3 regions of the Acidovorax sp. GW821-FHT09A11 genome follow, and region 3 is predicted to be linked to each of the others. Evidence: predicted binding sites of a transcription regulator. Region 3 holds the regulator's gene; each other region holds the start of a gene.
The links. Region 3 encodes LexA, which represses DNA repair genes until DNA is damaged. Its sites were predicted from a motif close to ACTGTATNNNNATACAGT; they were not measured.
Positions count from the first base shown of each region.

Region 1 (5,647 bases), 370 kb from region 3:
ACAGGATCCCCTGGCTGCGCGCGTAGCGCACGATGTCATGCACCGTGAGGAAGTACATCTCGTACTGGCAGTGCGCGATCAGATCCAGCTCCTTGCGGATCTGCACCCACACCTTCTCTGGCGCGCCTTGCGGGTATTCACCTCGCACGCCCGCATCCACCAGCCAGGCCAGGGCCTGTGCGGGCGTCATGCCGGCGGGCACGGTCTCCAGCGGGTACTGGTACTTGATTTCATCCAGGCGGAAAGTGCAGCGCCCCGCCACCGTGAGCGTGGCGTCCAGCAACTCGGGCGGGTAGATGCCCGCCAGCCGCACGCGCCGGCGCAGGTGGCGCTCGGCATTGGGCTGCAGCGCAAAACCACATTCACCCACGCTGCAGCCCAGGCGCACGGCGGTGATCACGTCCTGCAGCGGCTTGCGCGAACGGGCGTGCATGTGCACATCGCCCGCTGCCACCAGTGGCAAGCCCAGCGCCGCGCCCGCACGCTGCAGCGTGGCCAGCCACAGGCTGTCGTCCGGGGCCAGGTGCAGCTCGACCGCCAGCCAGAGATGGCCGTCAAAATATGAGCCAAATTGGCCTTTGGCGCTGGATAGGCAAGCGCTGACAGCTATCAAATCAGAAGCATCAAAGCCATGCCGGCAGGGGAACAGCAACAATTCGCACCCCTTCAAAGCCGCCCATGGGCTGGCCGCGCCCACGTGGTACTGCCCCTTGGGCGCGGCCGCGCGGGCGGCGGTGATGAACTCGCACAGGTTGCCCCAGCCCTCGGCATCCCGCGCCAGCACCACCACCCGCAGATCACCCCACACAAACTCGCTGCCCACGATGAGGTGCAAGCCGCATTCCAGGGCCGCCTCCCAGGCCCGCACCACGCCCGCGACGGAGCATTCGTCGGTCAGTGCCAGCGCCCGGTAGCCCAGCTCCAGCGCACGCGCCACGAGTTCCTGCGGGTGCGATGCCCCGCGCTGAAAGCTGAAGTTGGACAGGCAATGCAGCTCGGCGTAGTCCGGCAACCCGGCCACAGCGGCATTCCCTGGCATGGGCGAAGACATGGTGAAACTCCCTGGCGCCATCATCCGAAGATTCCATGCAGGAACCAGCGGTGGGGGCGCGCCGCGGCCCGCGCGCCCTCCGGCACGGATGCCAGGCGCTCGCGAAACACCCACACCAGCCCCGCCACATCGTTGTGCGCGACGAAGTAGTCGCGCAAGGCCAGGCCGGCGCAGGGATGGGCCGGGTCTGCATCGTCGCTGCCGGCCCCGGACCACCAGCCCGCCTCGAAACGGTGGGGACCGGCCAGCAGGCGCAGCAGGCCGTGGTGGCACGGGCGGTTGCCCTGCACGGCCAGGCGCCGTGGCGGGTTCAGCAGCCAGGTGGGCTGCAGCAGCCCGCCGGGCGTGGCGTCCAGGGCCGCGTCGGAAGCGCTGGAGGATGCACCCCGGGCCGCGGGGCGGGGGGGCGCCGCCACGCGCAGCACCTCGGCCGCCGGGCGCCACTGCTGCATGCGCTCGGGGCGGTGGTCGGCCTGCAGCACCGGCGCCTGCACATGCTCGGCCCCCAGCCGGGCGGACAGGCGCTCGAGCAGCTGGTGCAAGGCCTCGCCTTGCACGCCACCCGGCAGGCCCGGGTCGCTGCCCCCACGGCCATCCGGCGGCAGGAGGCTGGCGCTGCGGTGCGCCAGCGGGGCCGCATCCAGCAGGCGCAGCGTGATCTGGTTCGCTGGCGCGGCCAGCGTGGTCCGCGCCAGGTTTTCCGCCAGGAGCCGCCGCAGATGCGCCATGTCCTGCGTGGCCTGCGCCGTGCGCACCTGCAGCGCCTGCACGGGCGCGATCATCACGCCGTCGATGCGCCGCAGGTCGTGGCGCCACGCCAGCTCCAGCCCCAGCACACCTTGCTGGCGTGCCTGCAGCCAGCCATGCAGGGCCGCGATGCCACGGTGGGCGCTCCAGAGCAGCGCATCGGCCGACACCGCCAGCGCGGGCAGCTCCAGGGTCAGCGCGAACTGTTCGGGCAGTTCCAGCCACGCATGCGCTTCGGGGGCATCGCCAAAGGCCTGGTCCAGGGCCCGCAGCACCCCCACGCCAAAACGCCGCGAGACCCCCGGGCGCGGCAGCGCACGCAGCGCCCCCCAAGTGCGGCAGCCCATGCGCTCCAGGCTGGCCACATGCGGGCGCAAGGCGGTCAGCGCATGCAAGGGCAGCCCTGGCGGCCCCTGCGCAGGCGGCGCCCGGCCCGCCAGGGCCAGCCTCAGAAAGCCGTGCGCCACCAGCGCCGTGGGGCCGCAGCCCCACGGCGGCTGCGCACAGGGCCTGCTTCCTTCAGAAAAAACAGGCTCTCCCTGCCCGCCCGACGTGGAAGCCGCCACAGCCCAGGCCTGCAGCACCTGCGCCAGCAAGACATCGCGCCCGCCCCAAAGCCGTTCGGTGGAGGACACTTCCAGCAGCACGGCCTCATCGTCCACCAGCGCCACGCGCGGTGTAAAACGCAGCGCCCACCAACCCGCCGACGGCTCCATCGCCACGGCGGCTCCTGCCGGCGCCGTGGAACCGCCCTCCCCCTCATCCGGCCGTGGCCATGGCAGCGCGATCCAGTGCATGCCCCCTCCCCCCTGGCGATGCGGGCGCGGGCGCCCGACGCGGCACGGCGCCCCCGGCGGGGAGTGCAACGGCCAATGCGCCCCGGCCTTCCTCCATCATGCCCACCGCCGCGGCCTGGGCAGCACGCCGCCGTTCGGCCTGCGCCGCCAGCACCTGCGCCAGCAGAAGGTGGCATCCGGGCAATGGCAGCCCCTGCGCCAGGGGCGGCCCCCGGCGCTTGAGAATGTGCACCTGCATCCCGGGGAACACGGGCGTGCCCGCGGGCATGGGCATGCCCTGGACTTGCAGCCGCAGCAAGGCTGGCGACGCCTGGGGGGCCGCGCTGACGGGCCGAAACACCCACAGCAGCTGCTGTTGCTGGGCCGCGGCCAGCTGCAGCCGGCGCAAGGCCGCCGGCTGTGCCTGCGGCAGCCAGGCCATGACGGCCAGCACATCCCGGCACCGCAGCGCCTGCTCGGCGGCCCACAGCGCCGACATGGCCGTATCCGCCCGCACCAGCCCCAGCCGCCCGGGGGGCAGCCCCTGGGCCTGGAGCGCCGGGCCAAAAGGCTCGCACGGGGGCGCCACCACGACCACGGCCCCATGCCGCGCGGCCGTGGCCTGGGCCAGGGCGGGCAGCACCAGCTGCCATTCATGCAGGCCCGCCAAGGGCTGCAACACCTCGCTCAGCGCCCCGACAGGCCACCCTCCACCCGGTAGCTGCGCATCCAGCAGCGCATACCCCGTGGGTTGCGCCTGGTGCTGGCCCGTGCCCACCAGCCCGTCCGCGTGCCAGACGCCAGGCACGGCAAATGGCAGATCGGAGGCGACAACCCGCAGGGAGTGGCGTTGCGCAGGCATGGTGGGAAGAGAGGGTCCGAAAACACGAATACTGTAAATATAACCAGTATTTTGCCAGCAGCATGAAAACCTCGGAAAGGCCCGGGAAGGCCCTGCCATTCAAAGCTGGGCGGCACACGCCGCGCTCCCTACAATGGACCGCAAAAGGAAACAGAGGGAGTCGTTCAATGAAGGCAATCCAGTCGGCAGCAGTCGCCCTGCTGCTTCTCCTGTCGGGCAACACGTTCGCCGCCTATGCGGTCTACGTTTTCGAAAGTGGCGGCAATGTGGTCGCCAGCGGCAGCGGCCGCATGAACATGGCAGCCCTCACCCCGGCCGGCAACGGGCCTCTTTTCTCCGTGGTCATCCCCTCGGCTGCGCTGATTTTCACCGGCACGGCCGGGACGGTGGAGGCCTACATGGGCGTCTCCGGGCCTCCCATGCTGGGGGCGGGAGGCCCTGTCCTCGCCGATACATCGTCGGGCGACATGGTGGGACTGGACGGCATGATGGCACCGGGGTTTGTCTTCGCCCCCCTGGGCTACGTCTCCGGATCGGCGCTCGCTTCCTCGGCCACGTGGACGGGGACCTCGCTGGCCAGCCTGGGGCTCACGCCAGGCTCCTACACCTGGACCTGGGGCGCGGGCCCCACCGCCGATTCGTTCACGGTCCACGTGGGCATCGCGCCACCCGCCGCCCCGGCCTCCATTCCAACGCTGTCCGAATGGGGCCTGGCGATCCTCTCGGCCCTCATGGCGGGATGGGCGATGCGCCATCGCCTCCCGCGGCGCCGCAACAAGGCGGCCTGAAAACACGTTGACTCACGGGCCCCGGCAAGGCGCTTGCGCGCCCCCGAAAAGATCCTGAACAGGTTCTCAGAGCTTTCGGAGGGCCCAATCACACCAATCCGCCACCGCCCCATCCGCGGGCGTGGCGCGCTGCGCCAGTTGCGGCCAACGGCGGTGGCTGGCATTCAGGATGCTCTGGAGCTGCCACAGCGCCTCGCGCCCCACCAGGGCCACTTCGGCCATGCCCATGGTGTCGCCCCGCAGCTGCGCCATGAACTCGCCCTGCTGCTGGGGGTGCGAACCAGCTTCCGTCAGGGCTTTCTGAAGGGCCAGCAGGCGGGCATCGACAAATGCGAGGGCGCTCCCCGGCAGCGTCTTCGCGCTGGTTCCGGGGGGCAATGCGGCCTTGAGCTGGTCCCAGCAGGCAAAGGCCTCGGCGAGAAGGTCCATCTGGCGCGGGGCATCGTTGCCCAGGGGCATGAGCGCGGAGTCGCGGGCGACCTCCTCCTGCAGCAGGGGCAGGAGATGCGCCACCAGCGCCGATGGGAACTTGCGATGGTTCAGCCGCAGCACCAGTGACAGGCGCTGCGCGGGCATGTCGTCGTATTTCTCGTAGAACGCAGCCACCACTTCGGCCAGCAGCAGGATGCGGCCCAGCACCGAGATATCCGCACCCGCCAGCCCGCGCGGATAGCCGCTGCCATCCATGCGCTCGTGGTGTTCCAGCACCGCCACCTCCACCGGCCGGGGGTAGGCCTGGGTGTCGCGGATCATGAGCATGGCGGTGATGGGGTGCGCCACCAGGTGCTTGCGCTGCACGCCAACGACCTTGTGGTCGGGATCGCTCCAGGCCGGGTCCATGTGCAGCACGCCCAGGTCGTGCAGCAAGGCTGCGGCGGCGAGGTTGGCGCAGTCGCGCTCGCCCAGCTCGCTCTTGATGGCCAGAAACACGGCCACGGTCATCATCTGCAGGCTGTGCTGGAAAAGTTCAGGCCGCTGCTCGCGCATCACGGTGAGTTTGCAGGCCATGGAGGGAGGCAAGGGCAGCGAGCGCAGCGGCGCCAGCAGCCGGGCAGCCGAACCCAGCGTTTCGGCCAGCAGCCGGGGCAGCACCTCCCGCTCCACCAAGGCCTGCCCCGCAGCCAGCAAGGCAGGCACATCCACGGGATTGTCGATGGACAGGTGCCGGTCAATCGGCTCGCGCAGCTTGTGCTGCACCAGGCGGTCGTACAGGCGGCCATCGATGCGGGCCCCCTTCTCGACCAGCTTGATGCCGTTGTCGGTGTAGATGGCGGCGTCAGCGACCACCATGCGCCGATCGGCCATGTCGGTCAACGCGCGCAGGTAGTGGGGGCTGCCCGCGGTGTCGATGCCCGCAGGTACAAGAGAGTCTGTCATGCAAGAACACAAAGGGTTACCTTGGACTATATGACGTTCCCTCCCT
Region 1 covers NZ_JBWKPS010000001.1:774,957-780,603, forward strand. The annotation lists gene AC07PV_RS03545 (error-prone DNA polymerase) at 1-1,051, opposite strand, end outside; gene AC07PV_RS03550 (Y-family DNA polymerase) at 1,072-2,595, opposite strand; gene imuA (translesion DNA synthesis-associated protein ImuA) at 2,558-3,436, opposite strand; gene AC07PV_RS03560 (IPTL-CTERM sorting domain-containing protein) at 3,604-4,224, shown strand; gene AC07PV_RS03565 (HD-GYP domain-containing protein) at 4,291-5,601, opposite strand.
Region 1: a site for LexA is predicted at 3,467-3,484, ahead of imuA (translesion DNA synthesis-associated protein ImuA). Genes of this name have one in related genera too.

Region 2 (5,647 bases), on a different contig from region 3:
GACGATGCTGCGCGTGACACCGTGGCGATGGTGGACGAGATTGCCCGGAGCACGGGCCGCAAGGTCAAGGTGATCGACGCCAGCACGGCCCACCGCACGGCGCCCGGCTGGGTGTTCGGCTTTCCCGAGCTGGCCGCCGGCCAGCGCGAAGCAGTCGCGCAGGCGGACCGCGTGGCCAATCCCGGCTGCTATGCCACCGGTGCGATTGCGCTGCTGCGCCCGCTGGTGGATGCGGGCCTGGTGCCCCCGGACTTCCCGCTCGCCCTGCCCTCGGTCAGCGGCTACTCGGGTGGCGGCCGGACCATGATCGAGGCCTATGAGGCCGGCACGGCGCCGTTGTTCGAGGCCTATGCGCTCACGCTGCAGCACAAGCACCTGCCCGAAATCATGCGTTACACGGGCATCACCCGCCGGCCCATCTTCGTGCCGTCGGTAGGCAACTTCCGCCAGGGCATGCTGGTGCAGCTGCCGCTGCATCTGGACCTGCTGCCCGGCGCGCCCAAGGCGGCCGATTTGCACGACGCGCTGGCGGCGCATTACGCCAGGAGCAATACACCCGAGCAGTGGGTCAGCGTGCTGCCCGCCACGGCCGACGGCAAGCTGGATGCGACCGCGCTGAACGACACCAACAAGCTGGAGCTGCGCGTGTTCGCCAACGAAGAGTACCGGCACGCGGTGCTGATCGCGCGCCTGGACAACCTGGGCAAGGGCGCCAGCGGCGCGGCCGTGCAGAACCTGCAGCTGATGCTGGGCCTCTGACGGCGGGGATCGGTGGGGACAACAGGCGGCTCCGGAGCGTGGCCGCCTGTGCTGTCTTCTGGGTCCCGGGGCCTTGGGGCGCCGCCCCTGCCCGCGTGACCGGCCCTAGATCTCGCCCTGGATTTCCGGCGCTTCGCCACGCACGACGCGCCGGGTGATCTCGCCCGAAAACCCGCGTGCGGTCAGAAAGCGGACTTGCCGCGCACGTTGCTGCGCATCGTCCGCCACGGCGCCAAATTTGCGCAGCCACAGTGCATGGGCGCGTGCCCATTCGCTGCCTTTGAGTTGGTCGAGGGCGTGCTGAACTGCCTCGGGGCCGATGCCCTTGGCGTGCAGCTCCTGCCGTATGCGCTGGGAACCCAGGCGGCCCGCGCGCTGGTGCAGCACGGATTCCACCACCCGGGCCTCGCTGATGAAGTCGCGCGCCTGCAGGTCTTCCAGCAGGGCCTGCAGGTCGTCGCCCTCCTGCACATGCGGCGCGAGCTTGCGCCGCAGTTCAGCGAGCGAGTGCTCGCGCTGGCTCAGCAGCCGCAGCGCCCGCCCCTTGAGCGAGAGCGTGGTGAACCCCATGGCCTCTTCTTTGCTTTCAATTCAATAGCTGCCAGCGCTTGTCAATCAGGCGCTGGAAGGCAATCTGGCTTGAATTGTGGCGGTCATTCGGCCGCGGCGGCAGGGGCCTGCAGCGCGTCGGGCAGCAGCGCAATGCCCAGGCCCTCGCGCACCTTGTTCTCGATCTCGCGGGCAAGGTCGGGGTTCTCGCGCAGGAACTCGCGCGCGTTGTCGCGGCCCTGGCCGATCTTCTCGCCGTTGTAGGCGTACCAGGCGCCCGACTTCTCCACGATCTTGGCGGTCACGCCCATGTCGATGATCTCGCCCTCGCGGCTGATGCCCTCGCCGAACAGGATGTCGAACTCGGCCGTCTTGAACGGCGGCGACACCTTGTTCTTGACCACCTTGACCTTGGTTTCGTTGCCGATGGCCTCGTCGCCCTTCTTGATGGTGCCGGTGCGGCGGATGTCCAGGCGCACCGAGGCGTAGAACTTGAGCGCGTTGCCGCCGGTGGTGGTTTCGGGGCTGCCGAACATCACGCCGATCTTCATGCGGATCTGGTTGATGAAGATGACCATGCAATTGGTCTTCTTGATCGTGGCCGTGAGCTTGCGCAGCGCCTGGCTCATCAGGCGGGCCTGCAGGCCGGGCAGGGCGTCGCCCATCTCGCCTTCGATTTCGGCCTTGGGCGTGAGCGCGGCCACCGAGTCGATGACGATCAGGTCCACGGCGCCCGAGCGCACCAGACTGTCCACGATTTCAAGGGCCTGCTCGCCGGTGTCGGGCTGGCTGATCAGCAGGTCGGACAGCTGCACGCCGAGCTTCTGGGCGTATTGCACATCCAGGGCATGTTCCGCGTCCACGAACGCGCAGGTGCCGCCCTGTTTTTGCATCTCGGCAATCACCTGCAGCGTGAGCGTGGTCTTGCCCGAGGATTCCGGGCCGTAGATCTCGACCACGCGGCCGCGCGGCAAGCCGCCCACGCCCAGGGCGATGTCCAGGCCCAGCGAGCCGGTGGAGACCACCTGGATGTCCTCGATCACCTCGCCTTCGCCCAGGCGCATGATCGTGCCCTTGCCGAATTGCTTCTCGATCTGGGCGAGCGCGGCGGCCAGGGCCTTGGCCTTTTCGGTGTTCACGGGCAATGCGGGGTTGGTGCCTTTGACTGCGACGTCCATGAGAAAACTCCTTGAGAAACAATGGGTTGGGTGCCTGCACCGCTCTGCGGTTAATCACAGGCTGGATGCTTGAACAGTAGTTTATGCGAGTCGTCGCGGGGCATTCAAGCTCAATTTAGTCAGTTTGCCTGACAATGTGCGAATGCCTGATATGCCTCTTCCTTCACCCGCCGAAGACGGCTGGCGCCAGACCCACCTGGGCCGCCTGTTCGGCCACGCCATGCGGCGCTTCGACGCGCGCGTGCTGCAGCTCATGGCGCACAACGTGGAGGTGCCGCTGGCGCTGTCCAACCTCGCGGCGCGCGACCAGGTGAGCGCCGCCCACGTGCACATCACGCGCCACCTGGCGCTGCAGGGCGACCGGCTGACCGACCTGGCCCAGCGCGCGGGCATGACCAAGCAGGCGATGGCCAACCTGGTGGACCAGTGCGAGGCCTGGGGCCTGGTCACGCGCGAGGCCGATCCGCTGGATGCGCGTGCGCGCCGCGTGTGCTTCACGCCCACGGGCCTGGCCTGGCTGCAGGCGTTTCGCGATGCCGTCGCGCAGGCCGAGGCGGAGTTCCGGGCGGAGGTGGGCAACGACGTGGCCACCGTGGTGGCGATCGGGCTGGAGGCCTATGCGGGCGGCTAGGCCGCCGCACGGTCATCCTGGCGCCCAAGGGGGGGGGCTTCAGACGCGCGGGGCGCTCTCCTGCCGCGCGGCGTGGCTCAGCGCGTGGGGGTCCAGCCGCAGCGCGCGCAATGCCCGCGCGGCCACGCCCTGCGGCGTGGCCGCGATCAGTGCCACCACGTGCGCACCCAGCAAGGGGCCGGGCTGGCCCTTGCGAGCCTCCGCCAGTGCCTGGATGAGGCCCTCGCCGGACGGCTGCGCGCGGTAGATCCCGGCCTGCGGCGCACAGGGTGCGGCGGGCGGCATTTCGGCATCGATGCCGATCTGCGCCAGCGCATCGCGGTACTGCTGTTCGATCGCGGCGGGCAGGGCGTCCGGGTTCGCGCCAACGCGCGCGAAAGCGCGGCGCGCGGAGCCGTCGGGCAGCTCGATGGCGGCCAGCAGGAAGTGCTCCGCGCCCGGTTGCGGCTGGCCCCGGGCGCGGGCGTGGTGCTCGGCGCGCGTGCACAGCCGGTGCAGGGTGCGCATGTCGTTCAGGCGCTGGCGGATGTGTTGCAGCATGGGGAGGAGTCCTTCCATCATCCAGGGGGGGCGGGGCGCGTGGCCTGGGGAGAGAGCCGCTTGTGCGCCGCCTGCTTGCTGACGCCCAGGGCCTGGGCAATCTGCGCCCACGACCACCCCCGCTCCAGGGCGGTGGCCACGGCCGCCGCCTCCAGCCGGTCGGCCATCAGGCGCAAGGCCACCACGGCGGCCAGCGCGGCTTCGGGGTCGTCGTGCGGGGGCAGCTGCAGGGGCGGTGGGGTCGGCATTCGTCAACTGTAGTTGACGGAACTCGTATCGTCAACAAGGGTTGACAACAGGGCTCGGAGCCTGGCCCGGGGGGCGGGCCCTCAGGGCGCCGGCCCGGTGCCAGCCGCGGCGCCCGTGGGCGGGGGCGCCGCGCCTGCGGGCTCCGCGCAGGCCAGCAACCATTGCCGGAAGCACTGCAGCGCATGCAGCTGCGTGCGGCCTTCGGGGTAGCAGAGCCAGTAGCCCACCTCGCTCTGGTAGCCCCCGCGCTGGACGGCGGCGGCCAGCGGCTCGCGCACCAGGCCGGCGGTGATCTCGTCCTGCACCAGGCAGCGCGGCACCAGGGCCAGGCCCATGCCGGCCATCACCGCACGGATCATGGTCTGGAACTGGTCGAACTGCGGGCCGGCCAGCGGGTCGAGCTGGCCCTGTACCCCGTGCGTCTCGCTCCAGCGCAGCCAGGCCTCGGGCACGGTCACGTGGCGCAGCAGCGCGTAGCGCGCCACGTCGCGCGGGGTGTGGATGGGCCAGTCCGCCACCTTGGCGCGCGGCGCGATCAGGGCCACGTCGTTGCCCGTGATGTAGTGGGCGTGGGCGCCCGGCCAGTGGCCATCGCCGAACAGGATGGCGCAGTCGAGCTCGGGCCGTTCGAAGTTGTAGCTGTGCACGTACGGCACGAAGTGCAGCGTGACCTGCGGGTGCTGCTGCTGGAACTGCGGCAGGCGCGGAATGAGCCACTTGGCGGCGAAGGTGGGCAGGCTCGACAGGTGCAGCGCGCCGCCGCCGTCATCGCTGGTGATCAGCTCCAGTGTGGCGGCCTCCAGCTGCGCCAGCACGGCGCGCACGGCCTTCTCGTAGCGCTCGCCCGCGGGGGTCAGCGCCAGGCGCTTGCGGCTGCGCTCGAACAGCGGCACGCCCACCCAGGCCTCCAGTTCCTTCACCTGCTTGCTCACCGCGCTCTGCGTGAGGTGCAGGGCCTCGGCGGCCCGCGAGACGCTGCCGAAGCGCGTGACGGTGGAAAACGCCCGCAGCAGGTGCAAGGGGGGTGAAAGGCGGCGCAGGGAAGACATCGTAAGTTATCAAATCATTCCATATGGGAATGTTATCAGGCATATCCATTGCTTGGTAGGGCTCGTGGATTCCATTAATCTCAACCTACCCCATAGGAGAAATGTCCCATGCAACGCCGTCATCTGCTCTCAGCCCTGGCCACAGTATCTTTCGTTCCTGGAATAACTCTGGCGCAAGAAGGCAAGCCCCTGCGCATCATCGTGCCCTTTCCGCCCGGAGGCGCCACGGACATGACCGTGCGCAGCCTGCAGGAGTCGCTGGCCCGCATCCTCAAGCAGCCCGTGGTGCTGGAAAACCGCGGCGGCGCGGGGGGCTCCATCGGCATGGCCGAAGCCGCGCGCGCTCCGGCCGACGGCCTCACGCTGGGCGTGGCCACGCTGTCCACGCACGGCGTGAACCCCGCCGTCTACAGCAAGCTGCCCTACGACCCCATCAAGGACTTCGTGGGCGTGACCGAGATGGTGAAGGCCCCCGGCGTCGTGGTGGTGAACCCGGCCGTGCTGCCCGTCAAGGACTTTGCCGACCTCGTGAAGTACCTGAAGGCCCATCCCGGCAAGGTTTCGTATGCCACGCCCGGCAACGGCACCATCGGCCACATGTGGGGCGAGCTGTTCAAGAGCAGCACCGGCACGGCCATGGTGCACATTCCCTACCGCGGTGCGGGCCCGGCCGTCAACGACGTGCTGGCCGG
Region 2 covers NZ_JBWKPS010000012.1:112,333-117,979, forward strand. The annotation lists gene argC (N-acetyl-gamma-glutamyl-phosphate reductase) at 1-759, shown strand, start outside; gene recX (recombination regulator RecX) at 865-1,329, opposite strand; gene recA (recombinase RecA) at 1,413-2,486, opposite strand; gene AC07PV_RS22605 (MarR family winged helix-turn-helix transcriptional regulator) at 2,629-3,117, shown strand; gene AC07PV_RS22610 (Clp protease N-terminal domain-containing protein) at 3,157-3,657, opposite strand; gene AC07PV_RS22615 (helix-turn-helix domain-containing protein) at 3,675-3,905, opposite strand; gene AC07PV_RS22620 (LysR substrate-binding domain-containing protein) at 3,987-4,955, opposite strand; gene AC07PV_RS22625 (tripartite tricarboxylate transporter substrate binding protein BugE) at 5,064-5,647, shown strand, end outside.
Region 2: a site for LexA is predicted at 2,547-2,564, ahead of recA (recombinase RecA). Genes of this name have one in related genera too.

Region 3 (5,647 bases):
GCGCCGTGCTTGAGGTTGGCGATGTACTGCGGCAGCCTGCGCATGGCTGCCATCACGAGGGCCCAGGTCAGTTCGGCCGGGGCCACCGGGGACCCTATGCCCTCGGCCACGGCAATGCCCCGCTCCGTGCACGCCGTCACGTCGATGTGACTGCCGATCTTGCCGGTTTGCGCGATCAGTTTGAGACGGGGAAGCTTTTCCACCAGTTGGCGCGTGATCTGTGTGCGCTCCCGCACCAGAACGATGATGTCGGCATCCTTCAGGCGGACAGAAAGCTGCCCAAGTCCTTTGACGGTATTGGTGTAGACCTTGGCGGTGTACGCGTCGAGCCGGGATGCGCAGTGCAGCTTGCGGACTGCGTCCTGGTAGTCGTCGAGAATCACAATGTTCATCCCGATATTGTGCCTTGGTGGCGCCACCGGCATTCACCGGGCTGCCGCCCTGGGGCATCAAAGTACGGGGCTTTTGGTGACGGAGTGTTGGCGCATCCCGCAAAACGCTGCCGACCATGGCAGGACGGGGCGGGGCCGTGCCATCGCTCCCCGGCCGTTTTTCTCACGCCCGCAGATCCATCTCTTTCGAGAAGGAACGCCACACGCCAACGAGGACCGTGCCGTTGGCGCCCTTGGCCCGTGATGAAGGAAGTATCTTGGTCTCAAGAGGCCTGAAGGGCTCCCTCGCAGGCCACCATGCGGTCCAGTTCCGCGCACACGTCGGCCATCCTGCCGGCGATCACCAGCCGGCCTGTGCCGGGGGCTGAGATCCTGCGCAAGACCTTGGCGGTCCGGCGGCCCGATCCATCGGTGGGCCGCGGTGCTGCGCAGGCGCTGCGGTTTCCTGCGGGCGGCACCGGCATCGCGGGCGGTGCTCTGCGGGTGGCGGCCTGCCGCCCGGGGCCTTCGGCGGGGGGCGTCTGGGGCGTGTTGATCGTGAAGGGCCAGTTGCCGCGCAGCGGACGTGGGCCAGGGAGACCCTGCGGGCGGTGGATGCTCCTGGAGCCGGCCGTGCCCCGGCCGTCGCTGCGGTCCGTGCCATCGTGGTGGGAACGGGGTGGGGGCGAACCTGCCGCAGACGGCATCGCGAGCGCGGCGGTCGAGTGAAACCAGCGCGTCAGCGAGCGCAGCGGCACGGAGAAGGCGGAAAAGGTGGTCAAGGCAATTCCCATGTGAAAACTCCGAAGGTCGGGGGTTGGACATAGGCAGGATTGCAAATTGAACCCGCACCGCAGGGCTGGCGTGCCGGTTTGCCCGGCACACCAAACGCCCGCCACCTGCAATGCGGTAGTGAATGGACCAGCAGCCGGGACCGGCTACATCAGCATGGTGTTGCGAATGAGGCCTACCGCGAGACCTTCGATTTCGAAAGGTTCGCCAGGCTGTACCACGATGACCGGGTAGTCCGGGTTTTCAGGCAGCAGCTCGATGGCCGTGGCGGTGCGCCGCAGGCGCTTGACCGTCACGTCGTCTCCCAGGCGGGCCACGATGATCTGGCCGTTGCGCACCTCGCGGGTGGACTGCACGGCCAGCAGGTCGCCGTCCATGATGCCGGCATCGCGCATGGACATGCCACGCACCTTGAGCAGGTAGTCGGGCTTGTGCTGGAACAGGCTGTTTTCCACGCTGTAGGTCTGGTCGACGTGTTCCTGCGCGAGAATGGGCGAACCCGCCGCCACACGCCCCACCAGGGGCAGGACCAGCTGGGAGAGCCCGGGAATGGGCAGGTGGAACTGGCTGCCGCGCGCTGCATTGATGGAGCGCAGCGTGTCGCTGCGCAACCGGATGCCCCGCGATGTGCCGCTCACCAGTTCGATCACGCCCTTGCGTGCGAGGGCCTGCAGATGTTCTTCTGCCGCATTGGCCGACTTGAAGCCCAGTTCAGCCGCGATTTCGGCGCGGGTGGGAGGCGCCCCTGTGCGTGCAATGGCGGTCTGGATGAGGTCCAGGATCTGTTGCTGGCGGGCCGTGAGTTTCGGGTTGTCGAGCATGGTGGTTTCCGGTGGAGGCGGCTACAGTGAAGGACAACTGTTTTTTAATCCAGTAACTGTATTTTTCACCAGTTTTTCGGAGTATGCAAGTGAGTGGGCAAAAAATTGTGGTTTTGGGCACTGGAGGAACCATTGCCGGCACGTCGGCACAGGCGGGTGACAACATCGGGTACACCGCCGCGCAGGTCGGGGTGGAGCAGCTGCTGGCAGCGGTCCCCGGATTGCAGGAGGCGGCCGGTGGCATGCTCGTGGCGGAGCAGGTGGCTCAGATCGACAGCAAGGACATGGATGGCGGGGTGTGGCAGGCCCTGGCGCTGCGCTGCGCCCACCACCTCCAGGATGCTTCCGTGCGCGGGGTGGTCATCACCCACGGCACCGATACGCTGGAGGAGACGGCCTGGTTCCTGAACCAGGTGCTGGATACCCGGCTGAAACCCGTGGTGCTGACCTGCGCCATGCGCCCGGCCACGGCGCTCACGCCCGACGGGCCGCAAAATCTCCTGGATGCCGTGGCGGTCGCGGTGGCTGCGGGTGCCCGCGGCGTGCTCGCAGTGGCCGCTGGCGAGGTCCACGGCGCACAGCAGGTCCAGAAGGTGCATCCGTACCGTGTCCATGCGCTCAGTTCGGGCGAGGCCGGGCCTTTGGGGTGGGTGGAGGAGGGCGCCATTCGCCTTGCGCAGGATTGGCCGATACCGCCCGCCAAGCATGCGTGGGGTGCTCTGCAAAATATAGCAAATGCAGCGGCCTGGCCCCGCGTGGAGGTGATCATGAGCCACGCGGGCGCCACGGGCGCCATGGTGGATGCGCTGGTGCGTGACGGCGTCCAGGGGCTGGTGGTGGCATGCACCGGCAACGGCACCATCCACCACCTTCTGGAAGCCGCATTGCTGCGCGCGCAGGAGGTGGGCGTGCGGGTGGTCCGGTCCACGCGCTGCGCCGAGGGGCGGGTGCTGCCCAAGCCTGGTGACGTGCTGCCTGATTCCGGCGGGCTGCCGCCCCTGAAGGCCCGGATCTCGCTGATGCTGGACCTGATGCGCTGAGCGCGAAGGCTGTCCGGTGTTGTTTGCAGCCCTCAAGACACACGCCTGGGCCTACCCGGCGCTGGAAGTGGTGCACATCGTTGGCATTGCCCTGCTGCTGGGCAACCTGGTGCTGCTGGAGTTGCGCGTGTTTGGCCGGGGGGCGGCGCTGCCCGTCAAGGACCTTGCGCGGCTCAGCCTGTCGCTGGCATTGTGTGGCTTTGGCCTGGCGGCGGCATCGGGCCTGCTGATGTTCGCCACCCAGCCTTCCGAGCTGCTCGCCAGCCGCGCATTCACCTTGAAGATGCTGCTGTTAATGCTTGCGGGCTGCAACGCCGCGTGGTTCCATGGGCGTGGATCGCTGGCGCGCCTGGACGCCCTGGCCCGGGTGCAGATGCTGGCGTCCACGCTGATCTGGCTGGCCGTGGTGGTCTGTGGCCGCTGGATCGCCTATCTGTGACCTGACAAGGAGAGAACCGATGAGTCTGCAACGCCGCCGCCTGCTCCTGGCCACTGCGATGGTTCCGCTCTGGGCGCGCGCCCACCATGGCTGGAGCAGTTTTGATGCCGAGCGCCCCATCTATCTGGAAGGCACGGTGCGCAAGGTGCGCTGGCAAAACCCCCATGCCGAGCTGGAGCTGGAGCTTCCCGCGCAGTTGCGGCTTCCCGCGGACCTGGCGCAGCGCGCGGTGCCCGCCCAGGCCTCGCCCGTGGACGGCAAGGCCTTGCTGGCCAAGGCGGTGCTGCCCACCCGCAAGGACCGCCGCTGGGAGATCGAGCTGGCGCCCCTGACACGCATGCAGGCCTGGCAGGTGCAGGAGATCAAGCCCGGCACGGACCTGTCGGTGGTGGGCTTCACCCTGCGCGATGAGAAGGGCGATGCGGTGCTGCGCGCGGAATACCTTTTCGTGGACGGCAAGGCCTACGGCCTGCGCTCCAGTCCGGCCTGAACAAAACCAGGATGGGTGGCAAGGCCGGGGCCATGAGGGTCTGGCCCGCTGGTGCCACGGCGCGCCTGAAGGGGCCACCGGCACCTCCCAAAAGAAAAGCGACGCCCTGGTGCCCCATGGCGTCGCTGGTCCTGGGGCGTGGCCCTCGCGCTCAGCTGGCCAGCGCCTGGAGCGCGCGCGCGGTGATTTCTTCCACGCTGCCCGTGCCGCTGATGGCGCGGTACTTGGGGGCGGCGTCGGGCTCGGCCTGGGCCCAGCTGCTGTAGTAGTCCACCAGGGGGCGCGTCTGGTCGCTGTAGACCTGCAGGCGCTTCTTGACGGTTTCTTCCTTGTCGTCTTCGCGCTGGATCAGTTCCTCGCCCGTCAGGTCATCCTTGCCTTTCACCTTGGGGGGGTTGAACTTGACGTGGTAGGTGCGGCCGCTGGCAGGGTGCGAGCGGCGGCCGCTCATGCGTTCGATGATGGCCTCAAAAGGCACATCGATTTCGAGCACGTAGTCGAGCTTGACGCCCGCCGCCTTCATGGCGTCGGCCTGGGGAATGGTGCGGGGAAAGCCGTCGAACAGGAAGCCGTTGGCGCAGTCCGCCTGCGTGATGCGTTCCTTCACGAGACCGATGATGATGTCGTCGCTGACCAGGGCACCCGAATCCATCACGGCCTTGGCCTGCAGGCCCAAGGGCGTGCCCGCCTTCACCGCCGCCCGCAGCATGTCGCCGGTGGAGATTTGCGGGATGCCGTATTTCTGGCAGATGAACGTGGCTTGCGTGCCCTTTCCGGCGCCAGGCGCGCCCAACAGAATCAGTCTCATGGAAGTCCTCGAAGGTTAGAAATCGGTTGGCGCCGCTGGCGGGGACGTTCGAAGGGCGCCTGAAGCCGTTCTGTGCGCCCGGGATGCGGTGCTCTCGTTGCGGGCGAGGATAGCATGCGACCACCTTGCGCTGACTTACACGCCGTACCGCGCGGCGGCCAGGGTGTCGCGGTGCGGATAGTGCCCTGCACGGTGGCGCGGGCAGGTCCCCGCGCCACGGGGCCGCCGGGGCGTCCGTCAGCGGAAAAGGCTGCGGACCCGCTCCAGATCCTCGGGGGTGTCCACGCCAGGCCCCGGGGCGGTGCTGGCCAGGTGCACCGCGATGCGGTGGCCGTGCCACAGCGCGCGCAACTGCTCCAGCGCTTCCACGGCTTCGGTGGGGGCTGGCGCCAGCGCCGGAAATTCCCGCAGGAAGCCGGCACGATAGCTGTAGATGCCCACATGCCGCAAAGGCGCGAACCCCGCCAGGGCGGCGACGCCGGGTGTGGCCGCCTGGGCGGCGCCTTGCCACCAGGGCGTTGCGGCATGGTCGCGGGCGAAGGGGATGGGCGCCCGGCTGAAGTAGTGCGCCAGGCCCCGCGCGTCCAGCACCACCTTCACCACGTTGGGGTTGGCGTAGTCGGCTTGCGACGCAATGGCGTGCGCGGCCGTGCCCATGCTGGCCTCGGGGCGGGCCGGCAGCAGTTGCGCCACGGCATGGATGAGGCCGGGGTCCATCAGGGGTTCATCCCCCTGCACGTTGACGACGATGTCGGCGCCATCCAGCCCCAGCTGGACGCAGGCCTCTGCCAGCCGGTCGCTGCCGCTGGCATGGTCGGCGCGGGTCAGGATCGCCTCCACGCCGTGGGCCGCGCAGGCCTGCAGGATGCGGTTGTCGTCGGCGGCC
Region 3 covers NZ_JBWKPS010000001.1:406,595-412,241, forward strand. The annotation lists gene AC07PV_RS01900 (D-2-hydroxyacid dehydrogenase family protein) at 1-392, opposite strand, end outside; gene AC07PV_RS01905 (hypothetical protein) at 656-1,153, opposite strand; gene lexA (transcriptional repressor LexA) at 1,310-1,984, opposite strand; gene AC07PV_RS01915 (asparaginase) at 2,068-3,024, shown strand; gene AC07PV_RS01920 (hypothetical protein) at 3,044-3,463, shown strand; gene AC07PV_RS01925 (DUF6152 family protein) at 3,483-3,953, shown strand; gene adk (adenylate kinase) at 4,105-4,761, opposite strand; gene kdsB (3-deoxy-manno-octulosonate cytidylyltransferase) at 4,999-5,647, opposite strand, start outside.